One region of the Kosakonia calanthes genome, then DNA from elsewhere that is predicted to be linked to it. Evidence: riboswitches for the same ligand, from Rfam matches in the RefSeq annotation. Region 1 holds a riboswitch; the other holds the start of a gene.
What was found. Region 1 has a riboswitch for cobalamin ahead of AAEY27_RS08545 (cobyrinate a,c-diamide synthase). Riboswitches for the same ligand answer to the same signal wherever they lie in the genome.

Region 1 (4,546 bases):
CAAAAATAACAAGAATCTGTTATCGGTCGCTGTTAAATAAGAGCGAAATAAGTCGTGATGGCTAAAGGAAATAGTTATTCGGCATAACAAAATAGTGTTATTGCCTGACGACTTTTTAGGTCTTTTTGCCCGGAGGTTGCCAACACTTTTCCCCTACGCATTCCTATAGTGTGCGGCGTTGTACTCTGCCACCAGCTTCAGGGGTGCTGGTGAGGTCTGACTCTACCTGGAAGGTGACACAATGAATGATTCACTAAGGGCGCAATGTATCGCCGAATTTTTAGGCACCGGTCTGTTTCTGTTTTTTGGTATCGGCTGCCTGTGCGCCATGAAAGTGGCGGGTGCGACGCTTGGGCTGTGGGAAATTTGCATTATTTGGGGGTTGGGTATTTCGCTGGCGGTTTACCTGACGGCGGGCATTTCAGGCGCGCATCTGAACCCGGCGATTACCGTTGCGCTGTGGCTGTTTGCCCGTTTTCCCGGTCGCAAAGTGCTGCCGTATAGCCTGGCGCAAATCGCCGGAGGGTTTGGCGGCGCGGCATTGGCTTATCTGCTGTACCGCAATCTGTTTCTGGAATACGAGGCCGCGCATCACCTGGTGCGGGGCAGTCTGGAGAGTCTGCAACTGGCGGCGCTGTTTACTACCTATCCCGCAGCGGCGCTGAATGTCTGGCAGGCGGCGCTGGTGGAAGTGGTCATCACCTCGATTCTGATGGGGGTGATCATGGCGCTGACCGATGACGGTAACGGCGTGCCGCGCGGGCCGCTGGCACCGCTGTTGATTGGCCTTCTGGTGGCGGTGATCGGCGCGTCGATGGGGCCGCTGACCGGGTTCGCGATGAACCCCGCGCGTGATTTTGGGCCGAAGCTGTTTATCTTCTTTGCCGGTTGGGGCGAAACAGCAATGACCGGCGGGCGCGAAATTCCTTACTTTATTGTGCCGATCGTCGCTCCTATTATCGGTGCCTGCGCCGGTGCGGCCTGTTACCGCTATCTGATTGGCAAAAATCTACCGGGAAATACGGGCGAGCTAAAAGAAAAACAGAGCTGATGGCTGATCAACCAATTAAGAAACAGCTTGCAGTGGAATGAATATATTTCGTGATCTGCTTTCCTGAACGCATTAAATCGCCTCCCAGGGATGGGAGACTTTTGTTATCTTGATTTTTGTTTAGTGCTCGGGATTATTAAGTTTCGTTGTAAGAAGATCCTGAACTGTAAACAAATCACGTTGTTTATAACAATAAATTAAAATTCACTGAGAGGTTTTATCATGATTTCTGCGAGTACACTAAACTCCGAACTCATTAATAAAATCGCCCAGGATTTTGCACAAGCCACCGGTCTGGCCGTTGTTGTGGTGAATATCCACGGCGAAGAGATTTCCGAGCTGTTCAATTTCACCCCGTTTTGCCAGCGTATGCGACAGCATCCGCAGCACAGCATTCGTTGTCGCATGAGCGATCGCTGTGGCGGTTTTGAAGCCTCCAAATCGAACCAGCCCTGCATTTATCGCTGTCATGCCGGGCTCACTGATTTTTCGATCCCACTGGTGATTGCCGGGCATCTGGTGGGGTTTGTGCTGTGCGGACAGGTGCGTCTGCGTGATAAAGACGGCGTGGAGCTGGTGGATATTCTCAATATTGACGACCGCTGGCAGGCCGACCCGACGCTGGTCGACGCGTTTCACTGCGTGCCGGAAATGGACTATTCGCGCGTGATTGCCTCGGCGGATTTGTTGCAGCTTATTGTCGAAAATTGTCTGAAAAAACAGCTTAATTTCGTGGTCATCAAAGACCAACAGCAGCAGTCGGATTCGGCTCGCGCTGCTCGTAATCAGGGGCCGCACGACAGCAAAATGAAGAAGGCGCTGCGCTATATCGACGCCCATTTGTCCGATGAGTTGCGGCTCGAAGACGTTGCCGCGCATGTTTATCTCAGCCCTTACTATTTCAGCAAGTTGTTTAAAAAATATCAGGGCATTGGCTTTAACGCGTGGGTCAACCAGCAACGTATGGCTAGCGCGCGGGAAATGCTCCGTCATAGCGACTGGAGCATCGCCAGTATTGCCCGTAATTTAGGTTTTTCGCAAACCAGCTATTTTTGCAAAGTTTTTCGGCAGACCTATCAGGTAACGCCGCAGGTATTTCGTTTGCAGAATAATGCAAACTATGACGGCGATTAAATTTCTGATGACAATAAATTGTTATTTGAAACGCCAGTAAGCTCTTTCTCAAGCCTTAATAGATAAGGTATTTGTGAATGGTCTGAGCAATAAATTGTTATAGCGCAACAAAATAGTGTTCATGCAAAGATAAACTGAACCAGTTTTTATTTCCCTGCTGCGATATAGTGCTTGCAGGGAAACATCGCGGGGAATAAGTACTCACCGTGATAAACAATCCAACAGGTTACGCCACGATAATGTTGTGGCAGGGAAGGGGGTGAGAATCCCCCGCAGCCCCCGCTGCTGTGAAGCTGACGACCCCGTAATCACCACTGATCGTACGATCGGGAAGGACGGGCGAGGACGACGCGAAGCCAGAAGACCGACCTGATGGACATCTATCAACAACTTCGGTGGGAAGTGGGTTGCTCAGAAGCGTACGGTCGAAAGACCGGGTAAACGCGCGTCCTGACTTCATCTTTTCCACCCGCAATGGGGCTTCAGGAATGTCAGACAGGCGCAGCGCCTTTATCCTTGCCGGAACCGGCAGCGGCTGTGGGAAAACCACCGTCACGCTGGGACTGCTTACTGCGTTGCAGCGCCGGGGCTTGCGCGTACAGCCCTTCAAAATCGGGCCGGACTATCTCGATACCGCCTGGCACAGCGCCATTTCCGGCGTGCCTTCCCGCAACCTCGACAGCTTTATGCTGCCGGAAGCCACACTGAATGCCCTCTTTACTGAACACCTGCTCGCCGCCGACGTCGCTGTGATCGAAGGCGTGATGGGGCTTTATGACGGCTACGGCACCGACCCCCACTATTGCAGCAGCGCCGCGCTGGCAAAACAGCTTGGCGTGCCGGTCATTTTATTGGTCGATGGCAAAGCGGTTTCCACCTCCATTGCCGCCACGGTGATGGGCTTTCAACACTTCGACCCGCAGTTGTCCATTGCCGGGGTGATCGTTAATCGCGTCAACAGCGACAGCCACTTTCAGTTACTCAAACTGGCCATTGAACACTACTGCGATGTGCCGGTGCTGGGTTATGTGCCGGTCGCGCCGGATGTGTCGCTGCCGGAGCGCCACCTTGGGCTCGTCACCGCCCGCGAATCGGGGGTGGCAATGCAGCCGTGGCAGAGCTTCGCGGACCTGTTGGCGCAAACGCTGGATATTGACCGCTTGCTTAATGTGAGCAAGCTTTCCTCTCTTCCCGCAGGGGAATGGCCGAAATGCCCGTCTGAACAGGCGGGCGCCGGGCTGACGCTGGCGTTAGCCGAGGATGAAGCCTTCAACTTTTATTACCCCGATAACCTGCAATTGCTGGAGCGCGCGGGCGTACGCATTGTGCGTTTTAGCCCGCTGCATGACCGCGAACTGCCCGATTGCCAGATGATGTGGCTCGGCGGCGGCTACCCGGAACTACACGCCCGCGCGTTGTCTGCAAACCAGCCGATGCTGGCGGCCATTCGCGCGGCGCACCAGCGCGGCGTGGCGATCTACGCCGAATGCGGCGGCCTGATGTATCTCGGTGATTCACTGTGCGATGCCGATGGCAACGCATGGCCAATGGTCGGTGTGATCCCCGGTCGCAGTCAAATGGGCAAACGGCTGACCCGCTTTGGCTACTGCGAAGCCCGCGCTATGCAGCAGACGTTGCTGGCCGCGCCCGGTGAAACGCTCCGCGGGCATGAATTTCACTACTCGGACTTTACCCCGGCAGTGGATGCCGTACTGGATTGCCACAAAACCCGTGATGGCGAAGAACTCAAACGCTGGCAGGGCGGTTGGCAGGTCGGCAACACCTTCGCCAGCTATTTGCATCTGCATTTTGGCCAGCGCCCGCACATGCTCAACCACTGGTTTGCCGCCGCAAGGAGTGTGCAATGACGTTGCTGGCCTGGTGTGTGGCTTTTTTACTCGATGGTCTGCTTGGCGACCCGCCGCACTGGCCGCATCCGGTGCGCTGGATTGGCGCGTTTATCAGCTTGACGCAGCGCGCCGTGCGCAAAGTGTGCCGCAGCGAGAGCACATTACGCCTTGGCGGCGGGGTGATGTGGTTGCTGGTGGTTGGTGTGACCTGGGCCGTAGCCTGGGGTGTGCTGGCGCTGGCGAATGCGATTCACCCGTGGTTCGGCTGGTGTGTGGAAGTGTGGATGATTTACACCACGCTCGCGACGCGCTGCCTGGCGGATATGGCGCGCGAGGTGGAAAAAGCGCTGCGCCACGGCTCGCTCGCCGAAAGCCGCGAAAAACTATCGTGGATTGTCGGGCGCGATACCGCGCAACTTCAGCCGCCGCAGATCACCCGCGCGGTGGTCGAAACCGTGGCGGAAAACACCGTCGATGGGGTGATCGCCCCGCTGTTCTTTTTGCTGCTCGG
Region 2 (4,546 bases), 2.0 Mb from region 1:
GATTATTTTCAGAATTCTTCACCTGACAGGCCGGTGTGTCTGCCGTTGTGCCGTGTCAGTGGAGGCGCATTATAGGGAGTTAATTCCGGCTGACAACCCCTAAATTCAAAAAACTTTTCAACCGCCTCTTTTTTGCGCAAAACCGCCCTAAACAGCCAGTTTTTCGAGCTTTTTGAACCCGTAGCGCTGCAAAACGGGCACTAATTGTGCGGTCTCTGGCGTGAGCGCCATGCAATACGCAATATTGTCGGCACAAGATTTTGCATCAGGCGCTTCGTGTTCAAGAAGCCAGGCGGTTCGACGTGCAATCGCCGAGCCGGAATCCACCAGACGCGTACCTTCAGGCAAGACCTGCAATAACTCTTCTTGTAATAAGGGAAAATGCGTACAACCTAAAACCACGGTATCCGGCGGTTCCTTCATGCGCAGCCAGGGGCGCAGAATACGACGCAACTCTTCGAGCGGTACGGGTGCACCGTGCAGTTTCGCTTCGGCCAGTTCCACCAGCTCAGCCGAACCCAGCATCTCAATCCGGCATTCATTCGCGAAACGCGCGATCAGCTCGTGCGTATAAGGACGCTTCACCGTACCGCGCGTCGCCAGTAAACCCACAATACCGTTCGCCGTTAAGCGCGCCGCTGGTTTAATGGCAGGTACAACGCCCACAACAGGAAAAGTGAATTTATCACGCAGCGCGGGCAGAGAAACGGTGCTTGCCGTATTACAGGCGATAACGGCCAGCGAGAGGGGGTATTGCGCCTGAACGGCGGTGACAATTTCAACGACGCGTTCAACGATAAACGCTTCGCTTTTCTCTCCATAAGGAAAAGCGACATTATCAAACGCGTAGATGTAATGCAGATCCGGCAGGAGATGCCGGATCTCATCATAAACGGATAACCCACCGACGCCGGAGTCAAACACCAGGACGGTGGGACGCGCGTCAGAAGGTGTAGCTGCCAGACAAGGTATATTCCCGTCCTGCAGTTTGGTAGCCATAAGCTGTCTCGTACTCTTTATCGAACAAGTTCGCGATTTTACCACGAACTGTCAGATGAGAGGTCACAGGATATGAGGCAGAAAAATCGACGGTGCTATAACTTGGCAGAATACGTTGCACAGAGTTATAGGCCGAAGTTGGGTTGTCATAACGCTTACCGAAGTACTCCCAGGCCAGATCCATATCAACATTCAATACGGACCAGTCAAGCTGGTACTTCGCCTGGCGTTTCGCGCGACGCGCCAGAACTTCGTTATTCTCATCATTACGCGGGTCAATGTATTGCAGCGTGACGCGATGCGAGAAAATGCCCGTATCCACGCTGCCGGTCCACTCCACGCCTTTGATTGTGGCAGAGTTAACGTTGTAATAAGCCGTATCACTATAGGTAATAAGGTTCTCGATTTCATAGCGATAGGCCGACAAGCGCCAGTCAACCGGACCCGTTAACCCTTCGATACCGGCTTCCCATTGTTTTGACTCTTCCGGTTTGAGATCCGGGTTTGCGGCGATACCAAAACGCTTAGCGCCATACTGCTGGCCCAACGAAGGCGCGAGGAAGCCCGTGCCGTAAGAAACCGTCAGGCGGTAATTCTCGATAAACTCCCAACCTGCGGCAGTCTGCCAGGTGCCGTGCCAGCCAAATTCATCATCTTTATCTTCGCGACCGGATGCTTCAAGCGTAACGTCGCCAAACTGCTGCATCCCATTCAGGTAGAGACCTGTATTATCGCGGTCATAATTATCACGCGTGCTTTGATTCGACGCGATCAAGCGCTCCTGTTTCCAGTCTGCGCCCGCTCCGATAAAACCTTTACCCACGGCAACATTGTTGCCCCACTGGATATAACGCTGTTCCATATCATCCAGTGTGGTGCCGTCGTTATAACGACCATAGATGCTGCTGTAGTTGTAGTCTTTACTTTTCTGGTAGCTCGCCAGCAACTGCGAAGAGTAAATTCCCTGCTGGAAGTTCAGCCCAGTATCCCAGCCTTGCACATAGAGCTGACGTTCATCAGCGCTGTACTCCGGGCTATACGGCGCGCTGCCCAGGTCGTAATCGACATTGTTGGTAAAGTTGTAGCCGCGAAAGAAGCCGTCGACGTTCTCATTGAACTTGTGCTGTAAACTGCCCCAGAAGGTTTTATTGCGATAGCCATCGCGGTCGTCGTCATGATCCCAGGTCGAATCCGGCTGAACGTTAAATCCACGCTTGCTGGTATAAGAGCCAGCCGCCGTGACCACAGTGTCGCCGAAACGCTGGCGCACGGTGCCATCGTAGGTTTGATAACCCTTCGAACCGATACCGGCGTTGATTTGCGATTTCCCATCTCCCGTTAGGGTGATGACGTTTACCACGCCACCGATCGCCCCGGAACCGTAAACGGCAGAGCGCGGCCCGCGAATGTATTCAACGCGTTGCACCAGAGAAAGCGGGATTTGATTGAGTTCGGGATTGTTGGAAATCCCGGAGCGCGCAACCGGCACGCCATCAATAAGCAGCAAAAGGTGTTTGGCTTCCGTACCACGTACATAAACAGAAGCGGTTTGCCCCATACCGCCATTTTGCGCGATATCCACGCCAGGCAAACGGCGCAGTACATCGATCAGCGACTGTGACTGCCAGCGATCGATATCCTCACGCGTGACGACTTCCGTCGGCGCCAGCACCGTCTTGACGGGTTGTTGAAAACGATTTGCTGTCACCACCAAATTGTCTGAACCGCTGTCTTGCGCCCAGCCGGAAAATGCCGTGACGGAGAGCGCCGTCAGCAGCGAAGCTTTTTTAATCATTGTGAAAGCATCCACAAAATAAAAAGGATGCCGCAGGTTCCATCAATAGCTCGCGATGATGTTAACCAGATGCGACGTATTCCGGCAGGTCTTCGGGCTTGGAGGTACAACGAGATGGCGACTTCCCACCCGCAGGCAGTGTCTGTCCTCTCACCTTAATCCTTACCGCTGCGCGTCAGCCCCAGATTTACACTGGGTTCCCTTTTAACTCACAGGACCGGAACAGGGATGCTACATTCTGTTACACATAGATGTCCAGACTGCTAAGTGAGTATTTCGCTCACATCCGGGGCTGGACATCCCGTGAGCAATCCCTACAATCGCCGCGTTATTCATAATCTCTCAGGAAGCGCCATGACCCCAGAACACCTGCCGACAGATCAATACGAAGCCCAACTGGCCGAAAAAGTCGTGCGTCTGCAATCACTGATGACGCCCTTTTCCGCGCCGCTTCCGGAGGTGTTCCGCTCACCGGTCAGCCATTACCGCATGCGCGCCGAGTTCCGTTTATGGCATGACGGCGACGATCTCTACCACATCATCTTCGATCAGCAGACAAAATCGCGTATTCGCGTCGACAGCTTCCCGGCGGCGAGCGAGCTGATTAATCAGTTAATGAAAGTGATGATTGATGCGGTGCGCGACAACAAAACGCTGCGCCACAAGCTGTTTCAGATTGATTATCTGAGCACGCTGAGCAACCAGGCGATTGTCACACTGCTGTATCACAAAAAGCTGGATGAACAGTGGCAGGAAGAAGCGACGCGCCTGCGCGATGCGCTGCGTGCGCAAAACCTGAATGTGCAAATCATTGGCCGCGCGACGAAAACTAAAATCGAACTGGATCAGGATTTCGTCGACGAACGTCTGCCTGTGGGCGGTCGGGAGATGATCTATCGCCAGGTCGAGAACAGCTTTACCCAACCGAACGCGGCGATGAATATTCAGATGCTGGAATGGGCGCTGGATGTCACGCGCAACGCGACTGGCGATCTGTTGGAGTTATATTGCGGCAACGGTAATTTTTCCCTGGCGCTGGCGCGCAATTTTGACCGCGTGCTGGCGACTGAGATCGCCAAACCGTCCGTGGCGGCAGCGCAGTACAACATTGCTGCGAACCATATTGATAACGTGCAGATTATCCGCATGTCGGCGGAAGAATTTACCCAGGCCATGAACGGCGTGCGCGCCTTTAATCGGCTGCAAGGAATCGACCTGAAAAGTTATCAATGTGAGACGATTTTCGTCGATCCGCCGCGCAGTGGGCTCGATGCCGAAACCGAGAAGATGGTGCAGGCTTACCCGCGAATTCTGTACATTTCCTGCAATCCGGAAACGCTGTGTAGGAACCTGGAAACATTAAGCCAGACGCACACTGTTTCGCGCCTGGCTCTGTTTGATCAGTTCCCGTACACGCACCATATGGAGTGTGGCGTACTGCTAACCCGCAAATAAGTCCGTATGCCGGAGCAAGCGACACCGCCCTCCGGCAAACAGATCACTCTGACATTTCGTATTTACGGCTACGCCCGCGCAGACGAAAACCGATCCAGAACACCAGAATCACCGACAGCACCGCAGGCAGGAAGTTGGAGCCAATGTCCGGATATTCCGCACGCACCACGGTGCTATATAGCAGCACGCCCAGAATAAAACAGGCGGCGGACAGCCCAGGCAGACCAACTGGCATCGTGCGGTTTTGATAACGCTGATGCAGGCAATAGACCGTCAGCACCAGCGAGATAATTGGGA

Region 2: another riboswitch for cobalamin. It lies ahead of btuB (TonB-dependent vitamin B12 receptor BtuB); the one in region 1 lies ahead of AAEY27_RS08545 (cobyrinate a,c-diamide synthase).

Annotation. Positions count from the first base shown of each region.
Region 1 covers NZ_CP151800.1:1,830,191-1,834,736, forward strand. The annotation lists gene pduF (propanediol diffusion facilitator PduF) at 242-1,051, shown strand; gene pocR (transcriptional regulator PocR) at 1,274-2,185, shown strand; cobalamin riboswitch at 2,392-2,572, shown strand; gene AAEY27_RS08545 (cobyrinate a,c-diamide synthase) at 2,674-4,053, shown strand; gene cbiB (adenosylcobinamide-phosphate synthase CbiB) at 4,050-4,546, shown strand, end outside.
Region 2 covers NZ_CP151800.1:4,597,785-4,602,330, forward strand. The annotation lists gene murI (glutamate racemase) at 148-999, opposite strand; gene btuB (TonB-dependent vitamin B12 receptor BtuB) at 944-2,794, opposite strand; cobalamin riboswitch at 2,861-3,031, opposite strand; gene trmA (tRNA (uridine(54)-C5)-methyltransferase TrmA) at 3,149-4,249, shown strand; gene AAEY27_RS21530 (YijD family membrane protein) at 4,293-4,546, opposite strand, start outside.